DNA from 4 places in the Nonomuraea sp. NBC_00507 genome. Region 3 is predicted to be linked to each of the others. Evidence: riboswitches for the same ligand, from Rfam matches in the RefSeq annotation. Region 3 holds a riboswitch; each other region holds the start of a gene.
What was found. Region 3 has a riboswitch for cyclic di-AMP ahead of OHA25_RS49420 (CHAP domain-containing protein). Riboswitches for the same ligand answer to the same signal wherever they lie in the genome.
Positions count from the first base shown of each region.

Region 1: linked by a shared signal. The riboswitch ahead of OHA25_RS41015 (glycoside hydrolase family 25 protein) and the one ahead of OHA25_RS49420 (CHAP domain-containing protein) in region 3 are both predicted to bind cyclic di-AMP.
Region 2: linked by a shared signal. The riboswitch ahead of OHA25_RS43270 (CHAP domain-containing protein) and the one ahead of OHA25_RS49420 (CHAP domain-containing protein) in region 3 are both predicted to bind cyclic di-AMP.
Region 4: linked by a shared signal. The riboswitch ahead of OHA25_RS40940 (CHAP domain-containing protein) and the one ahead of OHA25_RS49420 (CHAP domain-containing protein) in region 3 are both predicted to bind cyclic di-AMP.

Region 1 is NZ_CP107853.1:8,508,093-8,511,436, reverse strand. Features, by position in the region: gene OHA25_RS41020 (M15 family metallopeptidase) at 1-241, opposite strand, end outside; gene OHA25_RS41015 (glycoside hydrolase family 25 protein) at 837-1,616, opposite strand; cyclic di-AMP (ydaO/yuaA leader) riboswitch at 1,629-1,775, opposite strand; gene OHA25_RS41010 (HoxN/HupN/NixA family nickel/cobalt transporter) at 2,494-2,742, opposite strand; gene OHA25_RS41005 (hypothetical protein) at 2,781-3,344, opposite strand, start outside.
Region 2 is NZ_CP107853.1:8,976,025-8,979,368, reverse strand. Features, by position in the region: gene OHA25_RS43275 (alpha/beta fold hydrolase) at 1-662, shown strand, start outside; gene OHA25_RS43270 (CHAP domain-containing protein) at 749-1,435, opposite strand; cyclic di-AMP (ydaO/yuaA leader) riboswitch at 1,447-1,583, opposite strand; gene OHA25_RS43265 (Gfo/Idh/MocA family protein) at 1,701-2,654, opposite strand; gene OHA25_RS43260 (aldo/keto reductase) at 2,675-3,344, opposite strand, start outside.
Region 3 is NZ_CP107853.1:10,305,647-10,308,990, forward strand. Features, by position in the region: gene OHA25_RS49410 (cytochrome c biogenesis CcdA family protein) at 1-223, opposite strand, end outside; gene OHA25_RS49415 (redoxin domain-containing protein) at 254-838, opposite strand; gene OHA25_RS49420 (CHAP domain-containing protein) at 990-1,658, opposite strand; cyclic di-AMP (ydaO/yuaA leader) riboswitch at 1,672-1,816, opposite strand; partial or broken gene OHA25_RS49425 (hypothetical protein) at 2,236-2,280, shown strand; gene OHA25_RS49430 (sensor histidine kinase) at 2,288-2,647, shown strand; gene OHA25_RS49435 (response regulator transcription factor) at 2,644-3,180, shown strand; gene OHA25_RS49440 (hypothetical protein) at 3,251-3,344, opposite strand, start outside.
Region 4 is NZ_CP107853.1:8,492,185-8,495,528, reverse strand. Features, by position in the region: gene OHA25_RS40950 (cupin domain-containing protein) at 394-801, shown strand; gene OHA25_RS40945 (hypothetical protein) at 1,160-1,351, shown strand; cyclic di-AMP (ydaO/yuaA leader) riboswitch at 1,652-1,798, shown strand; gene OHA25_RS40940 (CHAP domain-containing protein) at 1,812-2,495, shown strand; gene OHA25_RS40935 (class I SAM-dependent methyltransferase) at 2,856-3,344, shown strand, end outside.

The DNA.
Region 1 (3,344 bases), 1.8 Mb from region 3:
AGGCGTCTACCAGCTTCATCTGCTTGATGGGCCAGCGCCACCCGTACAGCTTCCTGAACACCGTCACGATGTCGTCGGTCACCGTCTCGCGCACGACCAGCTCGCCCGTGTGCGGCTTGCCGTCGAACCCCCAGTAGGACAACGTGATGAGCCGCAGGTCCCGATAGTGGACCGGGCAGCCGGGCCGCCACGAGTAGGGCAGCCGGTCACGGGAGACGTTCGAGACTTTGGCCTTGAACACGGGCGGTGCAGTCGGACTCGGCGCGGGCGTCGGTGAATCGGGCTTCTCGTTTGCGGGAACAGACGTCCTGGCACACGAGCTGGCGCCGCGTCCGGCTCCGCCGCGCCGCATGAAACAGACGCGAACACCACGAGCGCCATGGCTGCAGCACGCTTCATCCTTCCACCATATGCGATGTTTCGGCAGGTCAGATGGGATGTAAGCTCTCGGACTTGTCGCCGTACCGGATCGCCACGGCCGCCTTGCGGTAGCGGTGGGGCAGTGGTCAAGAGCCGCGATGTAGCCGTGGGCCTGGGATCGAGGAGAGATCCGCGACAGCTCGGCGTGAGCATAGGCAAGACTCGCGAAGTCACGCGATTACGGCGCAGGAGGAGATCGCCAGGACGACACCGGCCAGGGCGATGGTCCATCCGAGGGTGAGGTCCGCCCTTGACACTACCTAAGCGACTTAGTCGTTTTGGGCGTCGGGGAGCGCGCCGGAATCCGCCGTCAAGCGGAGGGAATTCGGTAGAGGTTGGAAGGGCGCGAACTGCCTCCCGACCTCTACCGAGCCACATCCTTGAGGGACCGACTGATGCTGTATCCGTCTCCTCCGTCAGACAGCGGAGCGGCCCAGCTTGCGCAACTGGTCAGGGGTCAGCGCGGAGACGTTCTGGTCGATGGGGGAGTCGGTGTACTGGTGGATCGCCCAGGACTTCCAGTCGGCAGGCGGGGCAAGCTGGCCCTTGGGCTTGCTGTAGTGGGCGACCCAGAGCGGGTATTCGGCCAGGCCCTTGCCGTAGGTGTTGGCGAAGTTCCAGCCGCTGTAGAGCATCGGGGTGACCCCGGTCTTGGCCTTCACGTGCGACAGCCATGCCTTGGCCCAGGAGTTGACCTCGGCGACGGACTGGCCGTCGGTGGTCTCCAGGTCCAGGACCAGCAGGTCGCCGGCCTTGGCGGGCTGGGAGTTCACCATGGACAGGAAGTGCTCCGCCTCGGCGATGGGGTCGTTGGAGGGGTGGCCGTAGTGGTAGGCCCCGCGCACGATGCCCTTCTTGGCCAGTTCGCTCCAGTGGCGGGTGAACGAGGCGTCGCGGAAGGTCACGCCCTCGGTGGCCTTGATGATGCCGAACTGGGCCGGGCTGGCGTTCCAGTCGTAGTCGGGCTGGTACCTGGAGACATCCACGCCGTAGGCGAGCGATCCGGTTTCCGGCTGAGCTTCGTGGACCGCGCTGTGCTGGGTGGTGGACGAAGCGACCGCCTGGCCGGCTACGCCTGTGATGGCGGTGGTTCCGGCCAGGATCGCACCGCCGATGGCGAGGCTGAAGCGCTTGCTGGGGAGATCGAGATGGTTCTTGAGAGTATGGGCGATCGTGGCAAGCCGAGGCTTGGGCATGAGGGCATTGACTCCTTGCTTCCATGCCGCCTACCGGGTTAGCTGACGGGTTCGGGCCTGGAAGTGCCCTACGGGCGCAGCCTGAGCTGGCGTCCGATTCACCCCGAAAAGAGGATGGGTCCCCGGTTCCGCGAGGCGCGGATTCGGCGGCCGGGCGCTGCCCTGAAGATCTCCAGGACTGCGCACGGTCCGGTCAACGAAGCGGCAACGATGCGACGAGAAGCTCGCCAAGACGTGTGTCGCGATTACGCAAAAGGTACATATATCCCAAAGAGGGTGCAAGCGGAGCAAATTCATTCTCGGCGTATCGGCCTCAGAGCAGGCCTGAAATGCCGTGCCAGCAGCGGGTTTGGGAGTGGGTAAAGTTTGCCTGGCCGCTTCCGCTCTCGGCTCCCGTTGCGTACGAGAAGGCGAATCGACCCCGCCTTTTCCGATTGCGCGGTGCGAGGATCAACCGATGGGGCTGGTGGCGCTCAGGACGCTGTTGTGGCTGAACCTGACGGGACCAGTAACCGTGACGTAGGTCCTTTAGGGATTGCTGCCGCGAGCCCTGCTGGCCACCATAGTCACTCGGCTCGGATGGCTTTCGCTTGGGAGACCTCGGTTGAGAGCGGAACGAATGGCGCGCCTTGGAAATCTCGGTTTGGCCTGCCGAGGGACGGCAACGCATCGCGCGGGTCCGGGGCTGTCTGTTAACGCCCATTGCAGCCTTCTTGAGCAGTACTTGCGCCGTCGACGCGCGCATCGCTCGTACTCAGTTTCTCTTCGACATCATTGTTGAGGCGATGCTGCTTACCGCCACGTCGCTCGCAAGTGGGGGCCGCGTAGCGCTGCTCCAGCTTGGCGAGCTTCCAGTAGGCGACGCTGCCGAGCCATGTCAGCAGAAGGTGCCGACGATGACGTAGCCGATGGCATTGAGGTCCACGGCGGCGAGAGTTGCCCAGGGCTGACGGTCGGCGACGTTGAGCTGTTCGGCAAGGACGTCGAGAAGCTCGACGGTGCCGACCGCGAATGCGACGAAGATTGACAGGCCGGTGGTCGAGAGGTTGTAGTAGATCTTCCGAAGCGGGTTACTAAACGCCGTGCAGGAGGCCAGCAACATCACCAACGTGGCGATCGCGCTCATGACCCGCCCGGCTGACCCGCATGAAACCTGCTTTGTGGTCAGTCCAGGTCCTCCCACCCCCAGGGGAGAGCAGGGATTCCGTCGGGTTCCCGTCCGAACGCAAAACGCTCCCGGTAATCGCCGATGCCCATGAACTCATCAAACCTTCCGGCGGCAGGAAGGCGTTCGGCCAGCACGGTGACCTGTTCGGTGGCACCGACTTGCCGCAGCGCTTCCAGCAGGTCGGCCACTTCCCAACTCGGCGGCCTCGCGCCGTAGGGGTGGTCGAGACGGACGTGGGCGGCTGGGTTGCGGGTCAGCAGGATAGCGACCTGCTCCTCCGTCCCCAACTCCCGCAGCGTGTCTAGTAGGCCGGCCACCGGGGCCGGCCAGTCTAAGGCGGCGTGGGAGGCGGCTCGTCCGGCCAGCACGGTGACCTGCTCGGTGGCACCCGCTTCCCACAGCGCGTCCAGTAGCGAGGTCACCGAGCCCGGGTGGTCGAGGGAGGCGTGAGCGGCTGTGTTGCGGGCCAGCAGCATGGCGACCTGGTCCGTAGCCCCCATTCTCCGCAGTTCCTTCAACACCCAGGCCACCAGGAATGGGTCGTCGTGGGAGGCGGCTCG
Region 2 (3,344 bases), 1.3 Mb from region 3:
TCGCGGTGGATCTGCCGGGGCTGGGGCGCTCCGAAGGGGAGCTCACCATGGCGACGGCGGCGGTCCCGGCGCTGGCCGGGTGGGTGGCCCGGTTCGCGGCGGCGGTGGGCGCCGGCGAGCCGCTGGCGGTGGCGGGGCACGACATCGGGGGTGCGGTGGCGCAGCACCTGCTGGCCGCGGGCGAGGTGAAGGTGCGGCGGCTGGCGCTGGTCAACTCGGTCACGTACGACTCGTGGCCGGTGCCGGGCGTGGCCCGTTTCCGTGATCCGGCGGTGGTGGCGGCGGTGACCGCGGAGGAGTTGCTGGCCGCCCGCCGCACGGCCGTCACCACGGCCCTGCACCGCCCCGCGACGGAGGCCGAGCTGGCCGACTACCTGGACCCGTGGAACGACGCCCGGGTGCGACGGTCGTGGATGGCGCTGGCGGGAGCCGCCGACGGCCGCTACACGCTGGACCTGGTGCCCGCGCTGCAGGCCGACGGGACGCCGAAGCTGCTGGTGTGGGGGGAGGACGACACCTTCCAGGAGGTCCGGTACGCCGAGCGTTTCGCCGCCGAGATGCCGAACACCTCCCTGGTCCGCGTCCCGAACGCCGGTCACATCCCGATGGAGAACGATCCGGCCGCGGTCGCCGCCGCTCTGGGGCGGTTCTTCATGGAGTGATGGATGGGCGATCACGGGAAGAACCCCTGAACGCCGCGAGCGCGCGTCCCGCGGCGGGACGCGCGCTCGTTCGGATGTGCAGAGGGTCAGGCGGCGTACTCGGGGTAGCCGTAGCCGACGACGTGCGCCTTCGGCCGGGTCCGCTCTTCGACCTTGCCGTTGCCGGTGTTGCCCTCGATGGTGGAGACGGTGCCGTCCTGGTTGTCCTTCACGACGAACCCGACGTGCTTGATGTCGCGGATGTCCTTGCTGCCGCTCCAAGAGAAGTACACGACGGCGCCGGGCTTGGCGACGGTGCCGAAACGGTTGTTGGCCTTGAACCACTTGGCGTGGGCGACGGTCCAGGCGTCCCAGCCGATCTGCGGGCGGGCGCCGGTCTGCTCGCCGACCCAGGAGACGAACATCGCGCACCAGGCGGCGTTCAGGTAGTCGGCGCGGCTGCCGCCGTCACGGGCGATGGTCTCGGCGGCGCGCTGGGAGTTGGCGTACCACTGCTGGTATTTGGTGCCGCCGCCGGCGGCGTTCTCGCTGGTGCCCACCTGGGACCTGGCCAGGGCCAGGACCTGGGCGGCGGTGACGTTGATCTTGTTCTCGTCGGTCGTGGCGGTCTTGATGCCGGCGTGCTCGGCCTTGGAGGCGACCGGCTGCTTGTCCGTCGCGGCGATGGCGGTGCCCGTGACGTGAGCGGTGACTGCGGAGGCGAGGATGGTGGCGCCGAGGGCGGCGCGCGCGAGGTTGATCTTGTGGGCAGCGAAAGTGGGGTGCTTGGCCATCGAGGGATTACTCCTTGCTTCCATGCCGCTTACCGGGTTAGCTGACGGGCTCGGGCGTGGAAGCTGCCCTACGGCACCGAAGTGCCGATTCGCCCCAAAGGACATGGGTCCCCGGTTCCGCGCAAGGCGGATTCAGCGGTCACAGGACTGTCCTGTGATGTTTCGTGCGATGGTCGGACGTGTCCGGACAAACCGGACGCATGCCGCAAGATGCCCCATAAGGTAATACATGGGGCAAGGGGATTACAACTACATAAAAGCCCAGCTAGGCGAGTTGCCTGCGAGCGTCGGCCAGAAGCCCCATCATGGCAAGGGACTCGTCAAGCGGCATGATCGAGCTTTCGGTCCTGCCTTCGGCCGTCGCGGCACGGACTTCGCGGAGCTCTCCGGCGTACCCGTTGTCGGCCGGATCGAGCACGTGCTCTTCCGGCTCCATGGAGGGCCCGGTGAGAAGGATCCGCTGCGGCGCCCAGAACGGAGCCTGGAGGTCCGCCCGCATCTGAGTTCCTACAACGCTGGCATTGTTCGGGTAATTCCCGAGCAACGAGGTCGACACGAGTGCGTGCCTGCCACCGGGATAGAGCAAAACGCCGGCGGTCTCCGCGTCCACCCCGTTCGGGGCCAGGGAGCCGGTGACCCGCAGGCCGGAGGGCATGCCGAGGAGCAGCTGGGCCAGCCCGAACGGGTAGATCCCCAGGTCGAGCAGCGCGCCGCCGCCCAGCTCGGGCGCCCAGAGCCGGTGGGCGGGGTCGTAGGGCAGGGAGAAGCCGAAGGAGGCCTGCACGGAGCGGATCTCGCCGAAGCGCTCATCGGAGGCGATCTTCTGGATGAGGGGGTTGAACCTCATCCACATGGCCTCCATCAAGAAGACGCCCGCCTCGCGTGCCAGGCGCACCATCTTCTCGGCGTCGTCCACGGTGGCCGCCAGCGGCTTCTCGCACAGCACGGCCTTGCCGGCGGCGATGGCGGCCTCGGCGACCTGAAGGTGCTGGGCATGCGGAGTGGCCACGTAGATCGCGTCCACGGCCGGGTCGGCGCACAGCCGCTCATAGGAGTCGTAGGCCGACTCCGCGCCCAGCGTCGCGGCCAGGGCCTGTGCCCGGCCGAGGTTCCTAGAGCCGACGGCGGCCACCCGCATGCCCGGTTCGGCCACGATGGCCGCTCCCACCGTGCGCGCTATGACACCTGTCGCCGCTATTCCCCATGCAAAATCCCGCACAAGGGGAGATCGTAGACGTATCAGGTCATGTTGAAGGTGTCGGGGTCGGGTCCGATGCGCTTGTTCCTGTTCATGGCGCCGATCGCGGCCATGTCCTCGGCGTCGAGGATGAAGTCGAACACGTCGATGTTCTCGCGGATCCGCGACGGGGTGGCGGACTTGGGGATGACGACGTTGCCGAGCTGCAGGTGCCAGCGCAGCACGATCTGGGCGGGCGTCTTGCCGTACTTGCCGGACAGCACGCTCAGTGCCGGGTCGTCGAGCAGGCCCTGGCCCTGGCCCAGTGGGCTCCACGCCTCGGTCAGGATGCCGTTGGCCTCGTGGAAGGCCCGCATCTCGCGCTGTTGCAGGTAGGGGTGGAGCTCGATCTGGTTGATGGACGGCGTGATGTCGGTCTCGTCCATCAGCCGGGTGAGGGTCTTGACGGTGAAGTTGGAGGTGCCGATGGCCTTGGCCCGCCCGTCACGGTAGATCTTTTCGAGGGCCTTCCACGCCTGCACGTACTTGTCCTGCTTCGGGACAGGCCAGTGGATGAGGAAAAGATCGACGTAGTCGAGGCCCAGCCTGGCCAGGCTCTCATCGAAGGCCTGCTCGGCGCGGCCGTGGTCGGCGTTCCACAGCTTGGTGGTGACGAACAGCTTATGGCGGGGGCGCTTGGCGCTGCGCACGGCCCGGCCCACGCCCTCCTCA
Region 3 (3,344 bases):
GGCCGAACACCCCGAAAACCGTGACGAATCCCGCGGTCATGGCCGCCCCGAGCAGCAGAGCGCGCGCCACCGGCCCGCGCGACGACACGCCGCCCGCCGGGCGGGTGTCGTCGTCGGCCACGAGCATGGTCAGGTACGCGGGCAGCAGCGCGAACCCGCAGGGATTGAACGCCGCCACCAGGCCCGCGGCCAGGGCCAGCGCCAACGGCACGTCACCGATCATGTCCGGCTCCGGCTCGGCCGCGGCGCGGCGTCAGGCGGCGAGCAGCTTGGCGACAAGGCTATCGAGCTCATCGGAGTCGAGCGGGCCGGAGGCTTTCGCGGTTGTTCCGTCCGGTTTCATGAACACGAACGTGGACTGCTGGGTGATCCCGAGCCGGGTCCACACCACGCCCTTCTCATCCGACAGGTGGGCGAGGTCGCCGGTCCCGGTACGCCGGACGAAGTCCTTCATCGCCGCCTCACTGTCCAGGCCGGCGACCCCCACGAACGCGACGTCGGCGTACTTCTTGGCAGCCGCCTTGACGGCCGGCGCCTCCGACTGGCACTTGGGACACCACGGCGCCCAGAACCAGAACACGACCGGCTTGCCCGCCAGGCTCGCACCGTCGAAGGTCTGCCCGCCCAGTGTGGTGGCGGTGAACTTCAAGGCGTCGGGAACCCGCGCGTCACCGGACGCACCGGGCGTGCCAGATGCCGTGGTCGCGGGAGCCGGGGTGGCCGTCGCCACGGTCGCCGACACGGGCGCATCACCCCGGACCGTCTCAACGGCCCCGCCGCACCCGGCGATCAACAACCCCGCCGCCACGAGGACGGCCATCACACGAATTCTGCCCACGTCGTGAGGATAGGCCCAGGCCGCGGGCGCGAATCTTACGAGCCGATGACAACACCGATCTTGCGCGCATTGATAGGCAGGCACACATGCGACGGGTGGTGCAGGACCCTGTCCTGCACCACCCGTTATTTTCTGGCGACCTGCCTTGGGGTCAGGCCTTGTACTCGGGGTAGCCGTAGCCCACGACGTGGGCCTTGGGCCGGATGCGCTGCTCGACCTTGCCGTTTCCGGTGTTGCCCTCGATCGCGGTGATGGTGCCGTCGCCGTTGTCCTTCTTGACCATGCCGACGTGGTCGATGCCGTCGGTGCCCTGGCCGTTCCAGTCGTAGAAGACGACGGCGCCGGGCTTGGCCTCGGTGCCCCAGTGCTTGTTGGCCTGGAACCACTTGGCGTAGCTGACGGTGTAGGCGTCCCAGCCCATCGTGGGGCGGGCGCCGGCCTGCTCGCCGACCCAGGAGATGAACATGGCGCACCACGGGGCGTTGGCGTAGGCCTGCAGGCTGCCGCCGTCGCGGGCGACGGTCTCGGCTGCCCGCGGGGAGGACATGTACCAGCTGTGGAACGGGGTGCCGCCGCCGGCGGCGTTCTCGCTCACGCCGATCTGCGACTCGGCGATCTTCAGTACGGTGTCGGCGCTCACCTGGCCGGCGCCCTTCTGCGGGATGGCCTGGGAGGCGGGGAGGTTGGACCGCGCGGGTTGCGTGGACTGCTGGTCGGCGGCGAAGGCCGGGGATCCGGCGACGACCGTCGCGGCCATCCCGGCGGCGACCAGGGAGAGGCTTGCGGACGTCAGGGCACGAGCGAAGACGTTCTTGGCCATGGGTGAAAAATGCTCCTAGCTTCCATGCCGCCTACCGGGTTAGCTGACGGGTTCGGGCGTGGAAGTGCCCTACGGGGCGCTCGTGTCGAGCGCGCCGATTCACCCCAGATGAAGTGGGTCCCCGGTTCCGCAGATTGCGAATTCGGCGGCCGCGTCATGGTCACGGACTCGAATGTCCATGCCGATGAGACGCGGTCTCGGCAATACGGAGGACGTTACGCGGCACTGCCAGGCGTACGCCCTGAGTCCTCTAACGTAAGCGAACGGCATAGAAAGATGCAAACCCCGATGGGGAGCAGGCAACAGAATGCCCTATGAGATAGGCGATCGGGGCGAAATCCTTTACCTACTCCCACCCATCGCCGGGGTTTGTCAGAGCGCTTTCACTCGGGCGCGTCGAAAGAGGGCACCCCTGGGCCGGGTGGCGGCCTTGACCCGGCAGCAGTCGCTCGCGCTGCGGGAGCGGGCGATGCGGCTGGAAAAGGAGCAAGAACTGGCAGCCGAGCGGGCGGCCCAGCACGAGCGGGCGAGGATCGCCCGGGACATGCACGACATCCTCGCCCACGCGGTCAGTCTCATGGTGGTCCAGGCGGAGTCCGGCCCGCTCGCCGTACGCACCCGGCCGGAGCGTGCGGAGGCGGCTTTCGAGGCGATCGCCGCCAGCGGCAGAGACGCCGCTCGAGCTGTCGCACGACGTCGAGGTCGCCGCGTACCGGATCATCCAGGAGTCGCTCACCAACGTCGTCAAGCACGCCGGCGCCGGCTCGGCGGAGGTTCACCTCGCGTGGGAGCGCGACGCGCTGCGGGTCACCGTCACCGATGACGGCCACGGCCCGGGGCCGGCCGACGCGGGCGGCCAAGGGCTGATCGGCATCAGGGAGCGGGCGGCGGCGGGCGGCGGGGACGCCATGTTCGGGCCCGCGCCTTCGGGCCGGGGTTTCCAGGTCTCGGTACGGCTCCCGCGCGGGCACGCGGAGGTGGCCCGATGACGATCAACGTGGTACGCGCCCACCAGCCCCAGGTGCTCCTCCTCGACATCCGGATGCCGCACATGGACGGCATCGACGCCGCCCGGGTCGTGTGCGCGGAGACGGACACCCGCGTCCTGATGCTGACCACTTTCGACCAGGACGACTACGTCTACGACGCCCTCCACGCCGGGGCGAGCGGCTTTCTGCTGAAGGACGTGCGCAGGGACGACCTGGTGCATGCCGTCCGGGTGGTGGCCGCCGGGGAGTCGCTGCTCGCACCGGCCGTGACCCGGCGGCTGATCGACGACATGGTGTCCAAGCGGCCCAGGAGACGACCCGTCGGGCTCGACCTCCTCACCACCCGGGAGCGGGAGACGCTGATGTTGCTCGGTCGCGGCCTGTCCAATGCGGAGATCGCCGCGGCGTTCGTCGTCAGCGAGCACACGGTGAAGACCCACGTCAGCAACGTGTTCGCCAAGCTGGCGGTCAGGGATCGGGTGCAGGCGGTCATAGCGGCGTACGAGTCGGGCCTGATCCAGCCGGGCGGCTGAGCCCGAACACGCCCCGGCTCCCGGCTGGTACGAATCGACCGGCCGGGAGCCGAGGCGGCAGCGGAGAATCTCAGGAGACTCTTAGGTAGAACGCGGCGTCGGCCGGGTATCCGTAGGAGGCTTGGCTGCGGACGGCGATGGTGTTGTGCCAGTCACCGCCGCAC
Region 4 (3,344 bases), 1.8 Mb from region 3:
CTGGCTCGGCGCGGTCGCCAAGACGGCGGAGGGCTCCGGAGGCTCGCCAAGCAGTACGAGCAGATCGAGAAGTCCACCACCGCGGCAACCTCTGGGAGCCGCTGCTGTACGGGCAGATCGGCCCGGAGGGGCGGTGATGTTCGACCTGGGCTGAGAAACCGGAGTTCACTGCGACGTCCAAGGTCGGGGGGTGCTGGACGCGCTACCGCAAACCCAGCAGCACCAAACTCGGGAGGCCAGACCTCCATGACCGTAAATCGGTCACGCTCCCTGACTTGAACCGGGGTCGAGGGCAAGGCGGCCATAATTCGGCTGTCACAGATCCCTGTGCTGCCTTGTCCTTATTGAAGAGAACCAACACAACCGGAGAAGGTGAGGTTTCCCATCATGAGCATGGAAGACACCAATACGACTCCGCCGTCGCCGACGGTGCAGATCCTCGCGTCGGTCCCGAACGCACCGATCCCCGACAATGCTGAGGCGACGACTGTCTTGATCACTCTGCCGCCTGGCAGCCCGGGTAACCCGCCGCACCGCCACCCCGGCCCCGGGTTCGGGTACGTGGTCAAGGGCGAGATGCTCTTCGAGCTGGAGGGCGAACCGGAGCGCGTCATCAAGGCCGGGGAGACGTTCTGGGAGCCGGGCGGCGACGTCATCCATTACCAGGGCGGCAACAACCTTTCGGACGGCGAAACCGTATACCTCGCCACGCTGCTCTGTGCGCCCGGACAGCCGGTGGTCATACCGGTGAGCGCGGAAGAGCTCGAGGCGCGCCGGGACCGCCGGGCACCTCGCCCGTGACGAGCGGGTGGGGAGGCAGCCGCGTGTCCGCCTCCCTACCCAGCCATTCCACTCCTCACCGAAACGATGGCCGCGGGGGACGTTAGAGGCGGCTCCCTGACCGAAGCCGAGTGTTGCAGTACAAAGCACGTACAGGCTCTGTGACGGACCCATGGCCCCACGTGAAGCGGAACGACCAGGGCCCCGTCGCCTTCCCCAACGGGCTGAACTCCGTGACCCCGCCCGGCGGCCGCTACTTGATGTTCGGCCTCAGCGACCGGCAGCCCGGCGAATGGGCGGGCAGGCTCGCAAAGCCTGCTGGCTGCGCAAGTAGTTAAGGCCCCGGCATCGCTGCCACCCAACGATCATAGGGCTTCCGATGCAGCGTGGACGCGGGCTGGCCAGAGTGCAACGACTCGCCGAACTGCGTCGTCCAGGCGTCATCGTCGGATACGTCTACGACTTCTCGTTCGACGACTATGCGCCCGGCCTCACCGAAGCGGCCCCGGTCCCGCAGGTGTCCCACTGGTGGGCACGTCACGTGCTCCCCATTGACCCGTTGCAGGCTTAGCGGGCGTGGCGGTCCTTACGAAACAACTCTCGTCCCCGGCCCTGCGCGATGTGTCCTGAACGGCGCGCAAAGTGCCCTAGTAAACCCCTTCTACGATCGGATGTAGGTAAAGAATTTTGCCGCAATCGCCTACGCCGTAGGGGATTCTGTTGCGTTCATTCGAACCCGGCTTGCATCTTTCTATGCCATTCGCTTACCTTCAATGACTTAGGGCGTACGCCTGGTAGCACTTCATGCCGTGTGACGCCTCCGTATTGCCGAGACCGTGTCTCACCAGCGCGAACATCATGTTCGTGAAGGTGACCGCGGCCGCCGAATTCGCGATCTCGCGGAGCCGGGGACCCATTTCCCTGGGGTGAATCGGCGCGCTCCATACCGGTGCGCTCCGTAGGGCACTTCCACGCCCGAACCCGTCAGCTAACCCGGTAGGCGGCATGGAAGCAAGGAGCAATCCCAAGTAATGCCCAAGAACGTCATCCCCCATGCCCTGAAGCCCGCAGGCCTTTCCCTGTTCGCCGCCGGGATCAGCGTGGCAGCCGGCGCGGCTTTTGCCGGCAGCCCGGCCTTTGCCGCCGACCACCACTCCACAGCGCAATCCTCGCGATCCAACGTCGTCTCCTCCCAGGCAATCCCGCAGAAGGGTGCCGCTCAGGTGAGCGCCGACGCCATATTGAAGATCGCCGAGTCGCAGATCGGCGTGACGGAGAACGCTGCCGGCGGCGGCACGCCGTTCCACAGCTGGTACATGTCCTCCCCGCGGGCGGCCGAGACCCTGTCCCGCGACGGCGGCAGCGTGCAGGCCTACGCCAACGCCCCGTGGTGCGCCATGTTCGTCTCCTGGGTGGGTGAGAAAGCCGGCGCCCGCCCGACGGTCGGCTGGGACGCTTACACCGTCACCTGGGCCAAGTGGTTCCAGGCCAACAACCGGTGGGACACCGTGGCCAAGCCCGGTTCCGTGGTCTTCTTCGACTGGAACGGCAAGAGCACTACTGGCATCGACCACATGGGCCTGGTGAAGAAGGACAACGGCGACGGCACGATCACCACGATCGAGGGCAACACCGGGAACGGCAAGGTCGAGCAGCGTATCCGGCCCAAGTCCCAGGTCGTCGGCTACGGCCACCCCGAATACAAGTCGGCCTGACCGCAAGAAGGCCAACAGACTCCTTGCCAGTTGCGATGGTCGGGGAAGCACGGGTGGTGCAGGGGGCGCGGTGCGGCTCCCTGCACCACCCGTTGCGTTTGAACCGTCAAGAGTCCCCTCCGGCGTGCAATTCCTCGGCTGTCGACCAGTCCACAGGTAGCGGCATCGGGGTAGGACTCTCCCCGCCTTTGCGGTTCCGGCTAGGTCGGCCGGCCCAGGAAAGACGAATCAACGGGCGCGTACGGGTGGCGTCGGCGACACCATTCACCTGCGCGCCACGTGCCCGGCTCAGGACGGCGGTTATGGTGCCCGCTCGGGTGCCGTCCTTGGAAGGCGTTCGAGAGAGGGTAGAAGCCACCCATGGCCTCCAACGAGCGCACCGAACGCCTACGTCGCTATTGGGACAAGCACGCCCGCTCCTATGACAAGGAGATGGGATTCTTCGACCGGCATGTCTTCGGCGACACCCGCGCCTGGATCTGCTCCCAGGCCGCTGGCGACGTGCTCGAGGTGGCCATCGGTACGGGGCTCAACCTTCCGCACTATCCCGAGGACGTTCGGTTGACTGCGATCGAATGGAGCCCGGCCATGCTCCAGCGCGCCCGGCAGCGGGCGGCCAAGCTCGGCCTGCAGGCCGACCTGCGTGAAGGCGACGCGCAGGCGCTCGACTTCGCCGACGACACCTTCGACACCGTCGTCTGCACCTTCTCCCTGTGCTCCATCCAGGATCATCGCCGAGCGGTCATCGAGATGGTGCGCGTGCTACGGCCCGGCGGGCTTCTGCTGCTCGCCGATCACGTTGCCGCCTCGGCCTGGCCCGCCCGCGCCGTGCAACGCCTGCTCGAACTC